2 regions of the Stenotrophomonas sp. 57 genome follow, and region 2 is predicted to be linked to the other one. Evidence: predicted binding sites of a transcription regulator. Region 2 holds the regulator's gene; the other holds the start of a gene.
The links. The regulator FliA, encoded in region 2, starts transcription of late flagellar genes. The targets are predictions, from matches to a motif close to TAAAGTTTNNCNNNCNNNGGCCGATAA.
Positions count from the first base shown of each region.

Region 1: QP512_RS12330 (methyl-accepting chemotaxis protein) is a predicted target of FliA. The motif match lies at 6,312-6,338, and genes of this name have one in related genera.

Region 1 is NZ_CP127407.1:2,651,095-2,660,912, reverse strand. Features, by position in the region: gene QP512_RS12360 (efflux RND transporter permease subunit) at 1-2,230, shown strand, start outside; gene QP512_RS12355 (efflux RND transporter periplasmic adaptor subunit) at 2,223-3,386, shown strand; gene QP512_RS12350 (efflux transporter outer membrane subunit) at 3,373-4,764, shown strand; gene QP512_RS12345 (hypothetical protein) at 4,843-5,145, shown strand; gene QP512_RS12340 (putative quinol monooxygenase) at 5,087-5,377, opposite strand; partial or broken gene QP512_RS12335 (hypothetical protein) at 5,432-6,125, opposite strand; gene QP512_RS12330 (methyl-accepting chemotaxis protein) at 6,570-8,396, shown strand; gene QP512_RS12325 (GGDEF domain-containing protein) at 8,393-9,818, opposite strand, start outside.
Region 2 is NZ_CP127407.1:2,096,413-2,106,230, reverse strand. Features, by position in the region: gene flhF (flagellar biosynthesis protein FlhF) at 22-1,650, shown strand; gene QP512_RS09655 (P-loop NTPase) at 1,637-2,524, shown strand; gene QP512_RS09650 (RNA polymerase sigma factor FliA) at 2,521-3,264, shown strand; gene cheY (chemotaxis response regulator CheY) at 3,322-3,714, shown strand; gene QP512_RS09640 (protein phosphatase CheZ) at 3,714-4,319, shown strand; gene QP512_RS09635 (chemotaxis protein CheA) at 4,322-6,133, shown strand; gene QP512_RS09630 (flagellar motor protein) at 6,247-6,987, shown strand; partial or broken gene motD (flagellar motor protein MotD) at 6,989-7,834, shown strand; gene QP512_RS09620 (ParA family protein) at 8,010-8,792, shown strand; gene QP512_RS09615 (chemotaxis protein CheW) at 8,789-9,818, shown strand, end outside.

The DNA of each region.
Region 1 (9,818 bases), 550 kb from region 2:
ATCGATCAGCAGCGTGGCCCGCGAGGGCATCATCGCCGCGCTGCTGACCAGCGTGATGATTCTGGTGTTCCTCGGCAGCTGGCGCTCGACGGTGATCATCGCAGCGTCGATTCCGCTGGCGGTGCTCTCGGCCATCGCGCTGCTGTCGGCTGCAGGGCAGACGCTCAATGTGATGACCCTCGGCGGCCTGGCACTGGCGGTGGGCATCCTGGTCGACGATGCCACCGTCACCATCGAGAACGTCAACTGGCACCTGGAGCAGGGCAAGGGCGTACGCGAGGCGATCCTCGATGGTGCCGCGCAGATCGTCGGCCCGGCGTTCGTGTCGTTGCTGTGCATCTGCATCGTGTTCGTACCAATGTTCCTGCTTGATGGCATTGCCGGTTATCTTTTCCGGCCGATGGCGCTGGCGGTGATCTTCGCCATGGCCAGTTCGTTCGTGCTCTCGCGCACGCTGGTGCCGACCATGGCGCTGTATCTGTTGAAGCCGCATCGTGTGGAGCGGGGCACCGGGCATCATCCCGAAGATGCCTTTCTCAACCATCATGAGGGCGATCATCCTCAGCCGCGCCGCGCACGCATTACCGCTACGCTGGTGCGCTGGCAGCAGCGCTTCGAGGCCGGTTTCTCCGCAACCCGCGACCGCTACCACGCGCTGCTCGGCCTGGCGCTGGCCCATCGCGGACGTTTCCTGGTCGGCTTCATGGCCTGCGTGCTGCTGTCCTTTGCGCTGTTGCCGACGCTGGGCCAGGACTTCTTCCCGGCCACCGAGGCCAGCGCGTTGTCGCTGCACGTGCGCCTGCCGCTGGGCACGCGCATCGAGGAAACCGCTGCGGCCTTCGATCGCATCGAGGCACGCATCCGCCAGGAGATCCCGCCGCACGAGATCGATGCCGTCGTCGATAACCTCGGCCTGCCGATGACCGGCATCAACATGGCCTACAGCGCCAGCGGCACCATCGGCCCGCAGGACGGCGACATCCAGGTCTCGCTGAAGCCGGGGCACGGCGATGCGGCCGAGTATGAGAAGCGCCTGCGCGAGGTGCTGGCGGCCGCATTCCCGGGCGCCACCTTCGCCTTCCTGCCGGCCGACACAAGCAGCCAGATCCTCAACTTCGGTTCACCGGCGCCGCTGGATATCCGCATCGCCGGACCGGACGCCGCCGGCAACCGCGCCTATGCGCAGGAGCTGCAGCGTCGCCTGCGCCACGTGCCGGGCCTGGTCGACCTGCGCCTGCAGCAGCCTGATGGTTATCCGACCCTGAAGGTGGATGTCGACCGCCTGCGCGCCAATGGCCTGGGTATCACCGAGCGCGATGTCACCAATAGCATGGTGGCGTCGCTGGCCGGCAGCGGCCAGGTTGCACCGACCTTCTGGCTGAGCCCGAAGAATGGCATTTCCTACAGCGTCGTGGCGGCCACGCCGCAATACCGCATGGACAGCCTGGCCGCACTGCAGGCGCTGCCGGTGACCGGCAGCAGCGGCACGCCGCAGGTGCTGGGCGGCCTGGCTGACATCCAGCGCGGCTCCAGTTCCGCGGTGGTCACCCACTACAACGTGCAGCCCACGCTGGATCTGTTTGCCAGCGTGCAGGGCCGCGACCTGGGCGCGGTGGCGGCGGACGTGCAGAAGGTCATCGACGGTATGGCGGGCCAGCGTCCGCGCGGCACCGAGGTCGGCCTGCACGGGCAGATCGACGCGCTGCATGTGGCGTTCACCGGCCTCGGCTACGGCCTGCTGGCGGCGATCGTGCTGATCTACCTGCTGATCGTCATCAACTTCCAGTCCTGGACCGACCCGTTCGTGATCATCACCGCGTTGCCGGCCGGGCTGGCCGGTGTGGTCTGGATGCTGTTCCTGACCCACACCACGCTGTCGGTGCCGGCGCTGACCGGCGCCATCCTGTGCATGGGCGTGGCCACCGCCAATTCGATCCTGGTGGTCAGCTTCTGCCGCGAGCGCCTGGCCGAACACGGAGATGCCCCCAAAGCCGCGCTGGAAGCCGGGTTCACCCGGTTCCGACCCGTGTGCATGACCGCGTTGGCGATGATCCTCGGCATGTTGCCGACCGCGCTGTCCACCGAGCAGAACGCGCCGCTGGGTCGCGCGGTGATTGGTGGTCTGCTGCTGGCGACCTGCGCCACGCTGATCTTTGTGCCTGTGGTGTTCGCGCTGGCCCATTCCCGTAAAACCCGTACTGCTCCTGCCGGAGAAGCCCTGCATGTCTGAGTCTTTGCTGCCGCAGCGTTCGCTGCGCCGTCCCCTGGTCCTGGCCGCTGCGGTGGCGCTGGCGCTGGTGGCCGCCGGTCTGGCCCTGCGCGCACAGCAGGCGCACGCGGTGGTCGACTGGACCGAACGCCAAGCGGTTCCTTCGGTGCAGGTGGTCACTGCTGGAGAGCAGGGCGCTGCCGGTACCTTGACCTTGCCGGCGCATCTGAGTGCCTGGACCGAAGCGCCGATCCATGCCCGCGTGGGCGGCTACCTGAAGTCCTGGAGTGCCGACATCGGCCAGCCAGTGAAGGCCGGGCAGGTATTGGCGGTGATCGACAGCCCAGAGCTGGACCAACAGATCGCCCAGGCTCACGCGCATCTGCTGCAGGTGCAGGCCGATGCAGCGTTGGCCAAGGTCAGCGCCGAGCGCTGGCAGGGCATGCTGGGCAGTCACTCGGTGTCGCGCCAGGAGGCCGACGAGAAGCAGGCCAATGCGGTGGCCGCGCAGGCCACCGTGGAAGCGGCGCAGGCCGACTATGCACGGCTGCAGGAACTGGGGCGCTACCGTACGTTGCGCGCGCCCTTCGACGGTACGGTCACCTCGCGGCAGACCGACGTCGGCCAGCTGATCCGCGCCGATGACAGCGGTCGCGAACTGTTCAACATTGCCGATACCCGGCGCTTGCGCCTGATGGTGCCGGTGCCGCAGAACAGCGCGGCCAGCATCCGCCCTGGCCTGCAGGCCACGCTGCAGGTGCCGGGGCAGGACGCGCGCCACTTCACTGCCACGTTGCAGGGCGATTCCAGCGCGATCGATCGCAGCTCGGGTACGTTGCTCGCGCAGTTCGTGGTCGACAATACCGACGGCGCATTGTTGCCCGGCAGCTATGCGGAAGTGACGTTGCCGCTGCAGGGCGGGGGGGCGGGTGTGAGCGTGCCAGCGGACGTGTTGATCTTCCGTGCCAAGGGCACGCAGGTGGCGGTGGTCGATGCCAACGACATCGTGCACCTGCGGGACATCCACATCGCCAGTGACCTCGGCAGCACCCTGCGGGTGGATCGTGGCCTGAAAGCGGGCGACAGGGTCATTCCCAATCCGCCGGACGCGTTGCGCGAGGGCGATCATGTGCGCGTGGTCGCTGGCAACGCGGAGCCTACGCATGTCCGCAGTTGAGCGCACAGCGACACTGGCGGTGATCGGCCTGCTGCTGGGGGGCTGCTCGCTGGCGCCGACTTACCAGACGCCGGTGGTGGCGATGCCCGCCCGCTATGAGCACGCGGAGGCAGCAACCCCAGCGCCCTTGCCTCAGGCGTGGTGGCGCGCCTTCCAGGATCCGGTACTGAACCAGTTGCAGCAGCGGTTGATCGCCGCCAGCCCGAGCCTGGCATTGGCCGTGGCGCACTACGATGCGGCGCGCGCGGCCGCCGGTGAGGTAGCGGCGGCACGCTTGCCGCAGATCGGCTTCAGCACCGGCCCGGTGCGTCAGCGCCAATCCGATGACAAGCCCCTGCGCAGTGCCACCCAGCCGGCGATCTATGACAGCAACACCGCGACGTTCTCGTTGTCGTTCGACCTCGATCTGTGGGGGCGCCTGCGCAACGCTGCTGCCGCGGGCAAGGCGCGCGCCGAGGCCAGTGGCGATGATCTGGCTGCCGCACGGCTGAGCCTGTCGCAGCAGTTGGCCGGGCTCTATCTGCAGCTGCGCGGTGCCCAGGCACAGCAGGCGACCCTGCGTGGCAGCATCGAGGATTACCGGCAAGCGTTGACGTTGACCGAGGACCGCTTCCGCGGCGAGATCGCTTCGGAACTGGACGTGTCCCGCGCGCGGCACCAGCTGGCCAGCGCGCAGGCCGACCTGGACGCGCTCGACGGACGCTGCGCGCTGCTGCGGCATGCCATCGCCGAGCTGGTCGGTGCGCCCGCCAGCGGCTTCGCCGTCGCCGATGCGGGCCTGCCGTCGCTGCCATCGGTGCCGGCCGATCTGCCCAGCAGCCTGCTGCGGCGACGGCCGGACATCGCCGCCGCCGAACGCCGGGTGTTCGCCGCCAACGCAGGTATCGGCGTGGCGCGTGCAGCGTGGTTTCCGCAGCTCAGCGTGAGCGGCCTGCTGGGGGGGCAGACCTCGGGTGGCAGCGCGCTGCTCGACGCAGGCAACCGCTATTGGGCCCTGGGCCCATTAGCGGCGCTGCCGGTGTTTGATGGCGGCCGGCGCAAGGCAGCCAAGGCCGAGGCTTATGCGGAGTTCGACGCAGCGTCGGCACAGTACCGCGCCACCGTGCTCGCTGCGATCCGCCAGGTGGAAGACCAATTGACCCTGCTGCGCCAGCTCGACGCCCAGCGCGGCCACGAGCAGGATGCGGTGGCCGCCGCGCGGCGTGCCGAGCAGATCGCACATGATCGCTATACCAGCGGCGCGATCAGCTATCTGGACGTGGTCAGTGCGCAGACCGATGCACGCCAGGCTCAGCTCGGTCTGCAGGACATCCAGAGCCGGCAGTTGCAGGCCAGCGCGGCCCTCATGGCCGCGCTCGGTGGTGGCTGGTCGCAGTAGCAGCGGCAGGCGGTCTCAGCCTGTGAGAGGGCGGGGCGGAACAATCGCCGCAACCCCATCTGGAAGCGAGAACGCAGGATGATCACCTGGAATCGGAATGCCGTTGCCGCCTACGCGCCGGCCATGGTGGGCTGGTGCCTGGCACTGGCCAGTGGCCTGCGTCTGGAACAATTGCGCGACGACCGGCTTGCCCAGGCGATGCTGCCGCTGCTGCACGGCGGCGTGGTGGCGTCGCTGCTATTGACGCTGGCCTGCACGGTGGCGGCCAGCGTGCTGCTGTGGCGAGGTGGCCACCGCAATCGTGGTGGCATCGATGCGGGCACTACAGCGGCGCGGCATCCATCAGCAGGAACCGGCACGGTGCACGCTGGAAGGCGTTGATCCGGGGCACAAGGCGCTGGAAATGTTCGCTGGCGCAGTGCAGGTCGAGCGCCGCGCGGTCCGGCCACCGTTCGATGAAGATGAAATGACCCGGATCCTTCTGGTCCACGAACAGTTCATAGCCGAGGCAGAGCGGCTCGCGCTGCGTGCACGCGACCAGCTCACGATACAGCGGCAGCACGGTGTCCACGGCATCGGGACGGATGAAATCCTCGGCGATCACTTTCAGCATGTCCGGCACCTGCAGATCGGGCCCTGCAGGATAGTGCCGGCGCGTGGCCGGCACCTATCCCCGTCGCCGCAATACTGCGTCCGCGTTGACCAGGTGCACATCGTGCATCTGGTTGAGGTAGGCCTCGTAGTAGCCCCTGTGCGAGGCACCGACGATGGTCAGCATGCGGCTACCCGGGTGCTGGCCCAGCACGTCGTGCGATGGAGCGCAAGCAGGTCATCGGGTTTGCTTAGGTTGGCCTTCATCGGCTCGTCCGCGGTGAAGCGCGCCGCACTTGCCGGGTTGTCCCAGGCTGCTTGCAGGGCCGCGCTGCAGGCATTTTTCTGTGCTTCCGGGATGGGAGCGTCGCCGGTGAGGTCATCGACCGACCGTAAGCGCTCCAGGTCTAGGCGTGGCGAGCACGCCGGCGATCATGCCCACCTCGTAACGCTTGGCCGTGCGCTTGTCGAGGAACGGCACCAGTTCCGGTGTCAGGCTGTCGGCGGTGCGACGTTCGTCCTTGGGCAGGCGCAGCCATTGCACCACCGCCGAAGCAGGGCCTCGAGCAGCGGCTGCAGAATGTCCGGCGTGAAGGTCTTCGGCAGCCCGGAAAGATGGGGCGTGCCGAGGACCAGAACTTCGTTAGGGCGCCCGGCGGGTGGCCCCTTCACTGGTCTGGCTGGAAGGCGGGGCGATAGCCGGCATCGGTGGCAAACGCGCAAGTGCTGCACAGGCCAAGGAGGATGAGGCCGTCCAACCGAACGAACATGTGATCTCCTTGTCGATGTACCTCCTGCAGATGGCTGCACGTCGCCATTTTCACGTGGCGGGGTATCTCCCGTGGGTCATGCAGACATCACCGGCTCGAACTGCACCCGCTTCCGCAGCGCGTGAGTACGCCGTGAAGTACACCGCAGCGTCGGCGGAAGTTGAGACGGAAGTCGCGGAATTCCGCTAAAGCCGCCGCCGGCATCGCCGATATCCCCTCTGGATCCCGCTCCAGTCGCCCGCTGCAGGACCCCAGGCTGCCCCCGATGGGCGGCCCGCGCTGTGTGTTCCGCCGCTCCCAGATGCCGATCGCACCCGCACCAGATGTTCTTGCCAGCCGCTCGAGGGGTGCCTGCCGGTACCTGTAGTCCTTAGCAACTGAAGTTGCCGCCGGGCATCCCGCCCGTCGGGTCGCAACCCTTTGTCGGACACCGAGGATCAGACAATGCTCATTCCAGGCTTCACGGCAGGCGCGCAGGCGCCAGCCGAGCTGCATACCCGTTGGTCGCCGTGGCGCGCGCTGCTGGGCGTCCTCGCCCCGCAGCACCGCGCCAGCGCCATGCCGGCAGCGAACGATCGCTCCGAACTTGAGGCCCAGGTTGCGGCGCTGCATCGGGTGCAGGCTGTCATCGAATTCGCGCTCGACGGCACCATCCTGCAGGCCAATGACAATTTCCTGCAGGCGGTGGGCTATCGGCTGGAGGAGATCCAGGGAAAGCACCATTCCCTTTTCGTCGATCCGGAGCAGGCGCGCAGCGTCGAATACCGCGATTTCTGGGCGCGGCTGGGGCGTGGCGAGTACGACGCCGGGCAGTATCGCCGCTTCGGCAAGGGCCAGCGCGAGATCTGGATACAGGCCTCGTACAACCCGGTGCTGGACCGCCAGGGGCGGCCATACAAAGTGGTCAAGTTCGCTACCGACATCACCGCGCAGAAGTTGCAGGCGGCTGATTCGGCCGGGCAGCTGGCGGCGATCGGCAAGTCGCAGGCGGTGATCGAGTTCAGCATGGACGGGCGCATTCTGTCGGCCAACGACAATTTCCTCGCCACCACCGGTTACAGCCTCGACGAGGTGCGCGGACAGCACCACTCGCTGTTCGTCGAGCCTGGCCATCGTGGCAGTGATGAGTACCGCCGGTTCTGGGAAAAGCTTGGCCGCGGCGAATACGACGCCGGGCAGTATCGGCGCCTGGGCAAGGGCGGCCGCGAGGTCTGGATCCAGGCGTCCTACAACCCCATCCTCGACCTCAACGGCAAGCCGTTCAAGGTCGTCAAGTACGCCACCGACATCACCGCGCAGGTGCATGAAAACCAGGCGATGCAGCGCGCCGTGGCGCAGACCCGCGAAGTCGTGGCCGCGGCCAAGCAGGGCGACCTGACCCGCCGCGTTGCCACGGCCGACAAGCAGGGCGCGATCGCCGAGCTGTGCGAAGGCGTGAATGCGCTGGTCGAGGCGATGGCAGCGATCATTGGTCAGATCAAGTTGGCTGCCGACACCATTGCGGTGGGGGCGACCGAGATCGCACAGGGCAACAGTGACCTGTCGCAGCGCACCGAGCAGCAGGCGGCCTCGCTGGAGGAAACCGCGGTATCGATGAAGGGGCTGGCCGAGACCGTGCAGCGCACTGCCACCAACGCGCGCCAGGCCAGCCAGCTGGCCGGCGGTGCCGCTGACGTCGCTGCGCGCGGCGGTAGCGTGGTGCATGAGGTGGTCGAGACGATGGCGGTGATCAATGCCTCCTCGCGGCGCATCGTCGACATCATCGGGGTAATCGACGGCATCGCGTTCCAGACCAACATCCTCGCACTGAACGCAGCGGTGGAAGCCGCACGCGCCGGCGAGCATGGGCGTGGATTTGCCGTGGTCGCCACCGAGATCCGCGAGCTGTCGCAGCGCTCGGCCAGCGCAGCGAAGGAGATCAAGCAGCTGATCGATGAGTCGGTGGCCAACGTCGGGGCCGGCACCGCCCAGGTCGAGAGCGCCGGCCGCACCATGGACGAGATCGTGACCAATGTCCGCCGGGTCAGCGACCTGATGACCGAGATCAGCACCGCCTCGCAGCAGCAGAGCGACGACATCCAGCAGATGAACCAGGCGGTCGACCTGATCGACCAGGGCACCCAGCAGAATGCTGCCCTGGTCGAAGAGGCGTCGGCAGCAGCGCGCAGCATGGAGGAGCAGTCGGCACAGCTGCTGCAGACCGTGGCCGGTTTCCGTGTCCAGGACGGGGCAGGGCATCCGCATGGCGGCGCAACCCTGCGGGTGGTCTAGGCGCGCGGGGCAGCGGGTGCGTCCCGGGCCTGCAGGGCCGGGGCAAGATGCACGCGGTTTCGCCCGGCATGCTTGGCGCGGTACAGGGCCTGGTCGGCACGGTCGACCAGGTCACCCGGCTCGTACGGATCACTGGCGGCCTGCCAGGCCACGCCCACGCTGATGGTCACATGGCCCTCGGCAGCGGGTAGTGCAGCGCTTTCGACCGCAGCACGCAGGCGTTCTCCCAGATGCAGCGCGTGCATCGCCTCGGGCGATGGCAGGGCCGCGATGAACTCCTCGCCCCCGTAGCGGGCCAGCAGGTCATCTCCTCGCTGCAGACAGCCATCGAGGATGCCGGCGACGGCACGCAGGCGGCGGTCACCTTCCGGGTGCCCGTAGGTGTCGTTGAGCCGCTTGAAGTGGTCGATGTCGATCATCAGCACGGCCAGGCCCTGCCCCTGGCGGCGCGCGCGGCGGTGGGCGGCACCCAGCGACTCATCGAAGCTGCGCCGGTTGCCCAGCCCGGTGAGGGGATCACGTCGTGCCAGTGTTTCCAGTTCATCGCGCTGGCGCTGGACCTCGACCTGGCTCAGCACGCTGCGCAGCGCGTAGGCGAGCATGGCGCCGATGAATCCGGCCATGGCCAGGCCCGGTTGCAGGCGGGCGACCAGCAGCGCCACCATCATCAGCAGCAAGGGCAGCATGAGTGGTACGCCGGCATCGACGATGCGCCGCAGGCTGCGGGATACTGCCACTGGCGGGCGGCGGCGGCGACTGCCTGCCATGACCGCCAGCAGCACGAACAGTGCACTGATCAGCAGGTCCGCCCAGCTGCCGTCAGGTATCTGCGGCTGGTAGGTATTGATGTAGAGCGCCAGCAGGAAGTATCCCAGCGCGTAGATCGAGAGCGTCCGGAAGAAATCGCGGCGGTCGGGATTGTCCTCGGCCAGGAAACGGATCAGCGCGAAACAGAACACCAGGCTGTTCTGTACGCTGCTCATCGTGTGCAGGCATTGCGTCCACAGCGCTGTGTTGAGGGGCGCCATGGCCCGCATATGCAGGTAGTACAGCAGCCACAGCAGGGCAATGACTGCAAGGTCCACCGTGCGGATGCTGCGGTTGCCACCTCCGGGGCTGGCGGCCACGTAGGTCAGGGGGACCCGGTAGAACACATACAGGATCAATGACGATGCCGTCATCTGCGCCGGCGCGAGGCCGGCCACGTTCCGGTACAGCAGTGCCAGCAGGGCGAGCGAGAACAAACCGACGGCCGCGCCGAGCAGCCGCCATTTGCAGGCTGCCTGTCTGCCGCGTGCCCGCCGCACGCACGCCAGTGCGGCCAGCGAGGGGGCGGTGATCAGCAACAGGTAGGAACCGACAGGGTCCTGCGGGCCGATCAAGGCAATGACGAGAGCGTGCGTGACCAGAAAAAACAGTGCA
Region 2 (9,818 bases):
TCTTCGTCCCGTGACCACAGCATGAAAATCAAACGATTCGTCGCCGCCGACATGCGCTCGGCCATGAACCTGGTGCGCAAGGAACATGGTCCTGACGCCGTGATCCTGTCCAACCGCCGGATCGAGGAAGGCATCGAGATCGTCGCCGCCGCCAACTACGACGAGAGCGCCGTGCAGCGTGCGCTGGAAGCCTCGCGCCGTGATGTCGCACCGCCGCCGGCCCCCAAGCCGCGCACCGCCGCCGATGCCGTCATTGCCGCAGTCACCCGCCGTCGCAGCAACACCCCCGCTCCGGAACCGGTTGCCGCGACCACCTCTGCCGTGGCCGCCCTCGCCCGCGCCGCGGTCGGTGCCACCGGCCGCACCCTGGACAGCGCCGACGAGATCGTGCCGACCCGCGGCAGCACCGGCTTCGCCGCGACCCTGGCCCGAGCTGCCGTCAACGAACCGGCGCTGCCGGAACAGATCTTCGCCCCGTTCGCCGAGGCCATCGTTGCACCGGCACCGGCACCGGCCGCCAGCGCGCCAGCCAACCGTGCCCGCTTCCAGATCGACCCGCCGCACGAGATGCATCACGAAAGCGCGGCCCCCGCCGTGCAGCCGCCGCCACTGCCGGGCGCGGCTCCGACCGAAGCACAGCCGGAGATCGCCGCCAGCGAACCGGCAGTGGCCGACGCCGTCATCGAAACCTCGCCGGAGCCTACCCTCGCCCCGGCCCCGGTGCTGACCGTGGTCGCCCAGGACGACGCCGAGATCCGCCAGCTGCGCCAGGAAGTGGCCGGCATGCGCCAGGTGATCGAGCGCGAGATGAACCGCTTCACCGACGAGCGCCTGCGTGGCTGCCCGGTGCGCGCCACCGCGCTGGATCTGATGGACGAGTACGGTTTCGACGCCGGCCTGGCCCGCGACGTGGCCATGCAGATCCCGCTGGAGACCGAAGCCCACCGTGGCCGTGGCCTGATGCTGGGGCTGATCTCGCGCAAGCTGCCGATCGCCCCCGTCGACCCGCTGGAGGAAGGCGGCGTGATTGCCCTGGTCGGCCCGACCGGCGCCGGCAAGACCACCACCATCGCCAAGCTGGCCTCGCGCTTCGCCGAGAAGCACGCGCCGCGTGACGTGGCCCTGGTGACCACCGACACCACCCGCATCGGCGCCCGCGAGCAGCTGTACGGCTACGGCCGCCAGCTCGGCATCGCCGTGCACGAGGCCAACAGCGGCACCGACCTGGACCAGCTGCTGGAACGCCTGAAGGACTACAAGCTGGTGCTGATCGACACCGCCGGGCTGGGCCCGCGCGACCGCGCACTGGCCGCCCAGCTGCAGTGGCTGCGCGCCGCCCGCCAGGTCCGCACCCTGCTGGTGCTGCCGGCCAACACCAGCTTCGGCGACATGGACGAGGTGGTCCGCCGCTTCGGCGCCGCCAACCTGCAGGGCCTGGTACTGAGCAAGCTGGACGAGACCGGCCGCTTCGGCAACGCCCTGTCGGTGGCCGTGGACCATGCCCTGCCGATCACCTGGGTGACCGATGGCCAGGACGTTCCGGACGACCTGCACCGGGCCAGTGCAGCCAATCTTGTACTTCGCCTTGAAGATTTGCGCCGAGCGGCCGATATGCCCTGCAACCCGGAGTTGAACCATGCCGTCGCGTGAGTACGCCAAGCTGACCAAGACCTTCCCGCTGTCGGCCACCCGCAGCGAGCCGCTCGGCCCTGTGCGCACCATTGCCGTGACCGGCGGCAAGGGCGGCGTGGGCAAGACCAATGTCTCGGCCAACCTGGCCGTGGCACTGGCCGGCATGGGCAAGCGCACGCTGCTGCTGGACGCCGACCTTGGCCTGGCCAACATCGACGTGATCCTGGGACTGAACCCCACCTTTACGCTGGCCGACCTGGTCGCCGGCCGCTGCTCGCTGGACGACGTCATCGTCGAAGGCCCGAATGGCGTGCTGGTGGTCCCGGCCGCGTCCGGCCGCCGGCACATGGCCGAGCTGGCCCCGGCCGAGCATGTCGGCCTGGTCAACGTGTTCTCCGAACTGGAACGCGAGCTGGACATCATGGTGGTCGACACCGCCGCCGGCATCACCGACGGCGTGCTGACCTTCTGCCAGGCCGCGCAGGACACCGTGGTGGTGGTCTGTGACGAACCGGCTTCGATCACCGATGCCTACGCACTGATCAAGGTGCTGTCACGCGAGCGCGGCGTGGACCGCATCCAGGTGGTGGCCAACATGGTGCGCGATCCCAACGAAGGCCGCGTGCTGTACGAGAAGCTGACCCGCGTCTGCGAGAAGTTCCTTGCCGATGTCTCGCTGAACTACCTGGGCTGCGTGCCGCAGGATGACTGGCTGCGCCTGTCGGTGCAGCGCCAGCAGCCGGTGGTGAAGGCTTATCCGTCCAGCCCGGCCGCGCTGGCGATCACCGAGATTGCCCGCCGCACCGCCCGCTGGCAGGCGCCGACCGAGCCGCGTGGCGGCGTCGAGTTCTTCCTCGAGCGCATCCTCAAGCAGCGCGGGGTGGCCGCATGAAAGGCGCAGCCCAGTACCGGGAGGTCCAGCGCTCGGCAGCCAACGAGGTCATCGCCCAGCACTCGGATCTGGTGCGGCGCATCGCCCACCACCTGGCTGCGCGGTTGCCGGCCAGCGTCGAAGTGGACGACCTGATCCAGGCCGGCATGATGGGCCTGATCGAAGCCTCGCGCAGCTATGACGCCGACCAGGGCGCCTCGTTCGAGACCTATGCCTCGATCCGCATCCGTGGCTCGATGATCGACGAGATCCGCCGCGGCGACTGGGTGCCGCGTTCGGTGCACCGCCGTGCGCGTGACGCCGCCGCCACCATCCGCCGCCTCGAACAGAGCAGCGGCCGTGCCGCCAGCGCCACCGAAGTGGCCGCGGCGATGGAGATGCCGTTGCCAGAGTACCTGCGGTTGATGGAAGACGCCGCACGCGGCCAGGTGCTGAGCCTGGAATCGCGCATCGAGGACCAGGGCGAGCTGGACACCGTCGCCCAGGGCGGCCCGACCCCACAGCAGGTGCTGGAGCGCGGCGAATTCGGCCGCGAGCTGGGCAAGGCCATCGGCCACCTGCCCGAGCGCGAACAGCTGGTGCTCTCGCTGTACTACGAGCAGGAGCTGAACCTGAAGGAGATCGGCGCAGTGCTCGGCGTGAGCGAATCGCGGGTCTGCCAGATCCACGGCCAGGCGGTACTGCGCCTGCGGGGCCGACTGAAGATATTCGAGGCGGTCGACGCCGGCCTTGAAGAATGAACATCCCCGAGGCGGCTGCCCCCGGCCGCCCGGAATGAACAACAAAGGAACTCTGCTTTGAACAAGAACATGCGCATCCTGATCGTCGACGACTTTTCGACCATGCGTCGCATCGTCAAGAACCTGCTGGGCGATCTGGGCTTCACCAACACCGCCGAAGCCGAGGACGGGCATGCCGCGCTGTCGTTGCTGCAGAGCCAGCCGTTCGATTTCGTGGTCACCGACTGGAACATGCCGGTGATGACCGGCATCGAGCTGCTGAAGGCGATCCGCGCCGACGCCAAGCTGAAAACGCTGCCTGTGCTGATGGTCACCGCCGAAGCCAAGCGCGAGCAGATCATCGAAGCGGCACAGAGCGGCGTCAACGGCTACATCATCAAGCCGTTCACCGCGCAGACGCTGGAAGAGAAGCTGGGCAAGATCTTCGAACGCCTGGCGGCCAGCGCCTGATGGATACCACGGTCGACAGGAACGCCCTCGCCCTGCGCCTGCAGGAAGCCCTGGACGCGCTGGAGTCCGGTGACGAAGCCGCTTGGCGGCAACGCATCGACGGACTGGTCGCGCTGCGCACGCAGCCGATGATGAGCGGCCTTTCGCGGCTGGCCCGCGAGCTGGGTCAAGCGCTGGGTGAACTGCCGACCGTGCCGAGCGAAGCCGGTGAACTGGACGACGCCTGCGCACGCCTGGACCACGTGGTGGCGATGACCGAACAGGCCACCCACCGCACCCTGGACCTGGCCGAGGAATGCCGCAGCCTGACCGAACAGCTGCGCGCCGAAGGCCTGCAGCCCGGCCAGGACGCGCAGCTCGAGCGCATCCGCCACAACCTCACCGAAATCGCCCTGACCCAGAGCTACCAGGACCTGACCGGACAGATCATCCGGCGCGTGGTCGGCATCGTGCGCCGCGTACACGAAGGTTTCGGCGCACTCGGCCTGCCGCCGGAACAGCATCGCACCGACCCGGAACTGGCCGGGCCGGCATTGAAGGGACTGGACCGCCACGCGGTCTCGCAGAACGACGCCGACGACCTGTTGTCGGATCTGGGGCTGTAACCATGAGCGCGGTATCCGACGACATCACTGCCGATTTCATCATCGAGGCACAGGAAATCCTGGACCGCCTGGGCGAACAGCTGGTGTCGCTGGAGCAGGCGCCGCAGGACAGCGAGCAGCTCAACGCGGTGTTCCGCGGCTACCACACGCTCAAGGGCGGCGCCGGCTTCCTAGGCGTCACCGCCATGGTCGAGCTGTGTCACGCCGCCGAAGAAGCACTGGGGATCGCGCGCGCCGGGCAGGCCGTGCTGCAGGCCCATCACTTCGACGCCGCCCAGCAATCGCTGGACTACCTGCAGTCAATGCTCGACGCGGTGTCGTCGGGCACCGAACCGGGCTACGCCCCGCCGGAGCTGATCGCCCAGTTCGACATGCACGGTGGCGGTACCGCAGCCCCGAGCGCCGCCGCACCGGCTGCCGCTGGCGGCGACCTGATCACCGAAGACGAATTCGAGGCCCTGCTCGACCAGCTGCACGGCGGCAACGCGCCGACTGCGGTCGCACCGGCGAAGAAGGCCGACGATGGATTGATCAGCGAAGACGAGTTCGAAGCCCTGCTCGACCAGCTGCATGGTGGCGCCGCGCCCGGCAGCAAGCCGGTCGCTGCCCCGCCGGCGCCTCGCCCAGCGGCCGCCGCTCCGGCAGCCAAGCCCGCCGCCAAACCGCTGGCCGAAGCCGAGCACACCGTGCGCGTGGATACCAAGCGCCTGGATGCGATCGTCAACCTGATCGGCGAACTGGTGCTGTCACGCAACCGCCTGAAGACCCTGCGCGCACGCCTGCGCGATGAGGAGCTGGACCGCGCTGTATCGACGCTGGACATTGCCACTGCCCGCCTGCAGTCGGCGGTGATGCGCACCCGCATGCAGCCGGTCGGCAAGGTGTTCTCGCGCTTTCCCAAGGTCGCCCGCGATGTCGCCCGCTCGCTCAAGAAGGAAGTGGACCTGGAGCTGATCGGCGCCGAGACCGAGCTGGACCGCAACCTGGTCGAAGCGCTGGCCGATCCGCTGGTGCACCTGGTCCGCAACGCCATCGACCACGGCGTGGAAATGCCCGAGCTGCGCGAGGCCCAGGGCAAGCCACGGATGGGCCACGTGCGCCTGTCCGCCCAGCAGGAAGGTGACTACGTCAGTATCGAGGTGCAGGACGATGGCGCCGGCATCGACCCGGAAAAGCTGCGCGCCAAGGCGCGCGAGAAGGGCCTGATCGACCCGGAAGCCGCCGCCCGCCTGAGCAGCGAGGAGTGCCTGCACCTGGTGTTCCTGCCCGGCTTCTCGACCAAGCAGCAGGTCACCGATATTTCCGGCCGTGGCGTCGGCATGGACGTGGTGCAGTCGCGCATCCGCGAACTGAGCGGCCAGATCCAGATCCAGTCGGAACTGGGTCGTGGCAGCCGCTTCCTGATCCGCGTGCCGCTGACCCTGGCGATCCTGCCGACCCTGCTGGTGCAGGCCGGCGAGGACGTCTATGCGCTGCCGCTGGCCCGCGTGATGGAGGTGCTGCACGCGCCCCGGACCTCGCTGGGATGGTTCGATGGCCGCGCCGTGCTTGATCGCCGCTCGCACACCCTGCCGCTGGTCGATCTGCGTCAGTGGCTGGATGTGACGCCGGCCGCCTCGACCCTGCTGACCATCGTGGTGCTGCAGGCCGGCGAAGCACGCTTCGGCCTGGTCGTGGACCAGGTGCGCGGACGCGAGGAAGTGGTCATCAAGCCCCTGCCGAAGGCTCTGCGCGGCCTGCGCGGTTATGCCGGTGCAACCTTGATCGGCGATGGTCGCATGGCGCTGATCCTGGACGTGGACGGGTTGAGATGACCCCCGTCGTGGTTGCGCCGGGCCATGCCCGGCGACGCGGAAAACTGTGAACTCCGTTGCACCAGATTCTCCCGGTGTCTCAAGTCCCATTCATACAAGCCGATACCGGAACCATGGATAGACTCAGCCTCATTGGACTCTTTCTCGCCCTGGCCTCGCTGGTCGGTGGCAGCATCCTCAAGGGCGCCGGCCTGGCGTCGCTGTGGTCGCCTGCGGCGTTTGTGATCGTCATCGTCGGTACCGTGGCCGCGATCCTGCTGCACACCTCGCCGGCCGTGTTCAAGCATGCGTTCAAGATCGTGCGCTGGGTCGTGCGCCCGCCGCACAGCGATCGCCGCGAACTGATCCAGCAGATCGTCGAGTGGAGCAACATCGCCCGCCGCCAGGGCCTGCTGGGCCTGGAATCGCAGGTGGAAGCGCAGCAGGACCCGTTCCTGCGCAAGGGCCTGCAGCTGCTGGTGGACGGCGTCGAACCCGAATCGATGCGGCACATGCTGGAAATCGAACTGGGCAGCCAGGAACACCAGGACCAGGCCGGCGCCAAGGTCTTCGAGGCGATGGGCATCTACGCGCCCACGCTGGGCATCATCGGCGCCGTGCTCGGCCTGATCGCGGTCATGAAGAACCTGGCCGACCCGAGCAAGCTGGGCCACGGCATCGCTGCCGCGTTCACCGCCACCATCTACGGCATCGCCTCGGCCAACCTGCTGTTCCTGCCGATCGCTGCAAAGCTCAAGAGTGTGATCTCGCACAACACCCGCGACCGCGAGATGGTCATCGAAGGCCTGATCTCGATCGCCCAGGGCGAGAACCCGCGCAACATCGAAACCAACCTCTCCGGCTTCCTGCACTGACATGGCCCGCCGCAAGCACCACGAAGAGCACGCCAACCACGAAGCATGGGCGATCCCCTATGCCGACCTGATGACGCTGCTGCTCGCCTTCTTCGTGGTCATGTACGCGATCTCCTCGGTCAACGAGGGCAAGTACCGGATCATGGCCGACGCACTCACCGATGCCTTCGGGGGTGCGCCGCGCACGATCAACCCGGTGCAGGTCGGCAACAAGCAGGTGCAGGGCGGCGGCTGGGACAGCCCCTCGGTGATCAAGTCCGGCACCAAGATCGGCCCGTCCGCGCCGGCGCCCTCGCACGACCCGACCCTGCTGCCGTCGATGGCCTCGCAGATGCGCATGCCCGTGTCGGTGCACAACCAGGAGCAGATCGCCCGCGCCGAGCGCCAGCTCAACAGCATCGCCGACCGCCTCACCGCCGCGCTGGCGCCGCTGATCGACCGCGGCATGATCAGCGTGCGCCGTACCGAGCTGTGGATCGAGGTCGAGATCAACAGCGACATCCTGTTCCCGACCGGCTCGGCCGCGCTGGACGTGCATGCACGTCAGACGCTGGCCAGCCTGGCCGAGGTGCTGCGAGACGTGCCCAACAGCGTGCGCGTGGAAGGCCACACCGACAACGTGCCGATCGCCACCGCCACCTTCCCCTCGAACTGGGAACTGTCGGCCGGGCGCGCGGCCAGCGTGGTCCACCTGTTCGCCGACCAGGGCGTGCAGCCGTCGCGGCTGGCGATGGTCGGCTACGGCCAGTTCCGCCCGCGCGAAGACAACGACAGTGCGCAGGGCCGCAACCGCAACCGCCGGGTGATGGTCATCATCCTGGCCGACACCTCGCATTCGGTGGATCCGCTCGGCCAGCGCCTGAACGCAGCCACCGGCGCCACCGACAGCACCGCAACCGAACAAGCCGCCGCAACTCCGGCCAGCGTCCCCACCTCCCCCATCGCACCGGTGAAGTTGCCACCGGTGCCGGCTGGCAGCCGTGTCGGCGCCGCCGTTCCCCCGGCAATGAAGGAGTAAACCGATGCGCATCTGGGCAGTCGCCAACCAGAAGGGCGGAGTCGGCAAGACCACCACCACCCTCGCCCTCGGCCGCGGCCTGGCCGCCCTCGGCCATCGCGTGCTGCTGATCGATCTCGATCCCCATGCCTCGCTCAGCCGCGCCTTCGGCGTACCGGTGGACCCGCCGCCGGCCGGCGTGCTGGAACTGTTCGGCGCCCCGCCAGCAGATCTCTCCAGCCTGTGCCATGCCAGCAGCATCCAAGGGCTGGACTATGTCTGCGCGCAGTCGGCGCTGGCCACGCTGGAGCGCCGCAGCGCCAACCAGCCCGGCCTCGGCCTGGCCCTGCAGAACGCCTTGGCGCGCCACCAGGGCCAGCACGACTACATCCTGCTCGACTGCGCACCGACGCTGGGCCTGCTGATGATCAATGCACTGGCTGCGGCCGACCGCCTGATCATCCCGACGCAGGCCGAGCCGCTGGCCTTGCATGGCCTGGATGGCATGGTACGCACCGGCGAGATGGTCGAGCGCTCGCGCCGCCGTCCCCTGCCGATCTCGATCCTGCCGACCCTGTTCGACCGCCGCACGCGTGCCGGCAACGAATCGCTGCGCACCATGCAGGACCGTCACGGCGCACGCGTGTGGGAAGACGCAATTCCGATCGACACCCGCATCAGTAATGCCGCCGGCCTGACCCTGCCGAGCGTGGGCGAAGACTACCCGGGCCGTGGCCTGGCCGCCTATCGCCGCGCCCTGAACTGGATCCTCGGCGAGGATGCCCGCGTCCTGGAGCAGGCCGCATGAACAGCACCGGCGTACTGGACGATTACCTGGACGAGTTGCTGGGCGAAGCGATTGTGGCACCCCCGCCTGCCACGCCGTCACCCGATAGCGCCGGCCCCTGCCCGGCGAGCGAGGTAGCACCCGAGCGTGAGCCGACCTGGGACGACCTGCCCGCCGAAGTCATCTACGAGACGGACGCGGTCGTCGCACAGCCCGCTGCAGACGACGCAGCCCTGGAGGCCGCCTTCAACGCCGCATCGACGCCCGTGACCGTGACCGCGGCCGTGACCGACACGGAACGCGAGCCCACCTGGGACGACCTGCCCGCCGAAGTGATCTACGAAACAGGAACCGTCGCCCCAGCCGAGGACCCGGCCGCGCTGGAGGCCGCTTTCCAAGCCGCCACCGCCGGTAGCGCCGGGCCGCGCCCAGCGAGCGAAGCGGCCGCCGAACGCGAGCCGACCTGGGATGACCTGCCCGACGAAGTGATCTACGAGACCGACCCGGCCGACAGCCATCAGCTCGCCCACATTGACAGCCCGGGCCTGCAGGCGGCATTTGAAGCCGCGGCCGGTGGCGAGGACGTACCGACGCCGCCTCCGGCAGTCATCACGCCCCCGGCGCCGCGCCCCGTACCGGCCCCCGCCGCACGCAGCGCGGTCGCGCCGCCCCCACGGGTGGCCGTGGATGCCCCTGCCGGCAACCGCCCCAGCAGCTGGCAGGAGCTGCAGGCCCAGGCCCACCAGCCCGCCAGCAGCCCACACCCCCAGAACCGCCGCGCCGGCGAGCGCACCTCACGCTGGCTGCGCCTGCGCTGCGGCACCCAGGCCTACGCACTGGAGCTGCTGAAAGTGCAGGAAGTGGTGTTGCCGGTGCCGCTGCTGCCGTTGCGCGGCACCGCACCAGCGATGCTCGGCATCATGAACCTGCGCGGCCAGGTGGTACCGGTGATGGACCTCGGCCTGCACCTCGGCGCCGCGGCAGCGGAGGACGACGCCCAGACCCGCATCGTGGTACTGGAAGAGGACGGCGAGACCATCGGCCTGC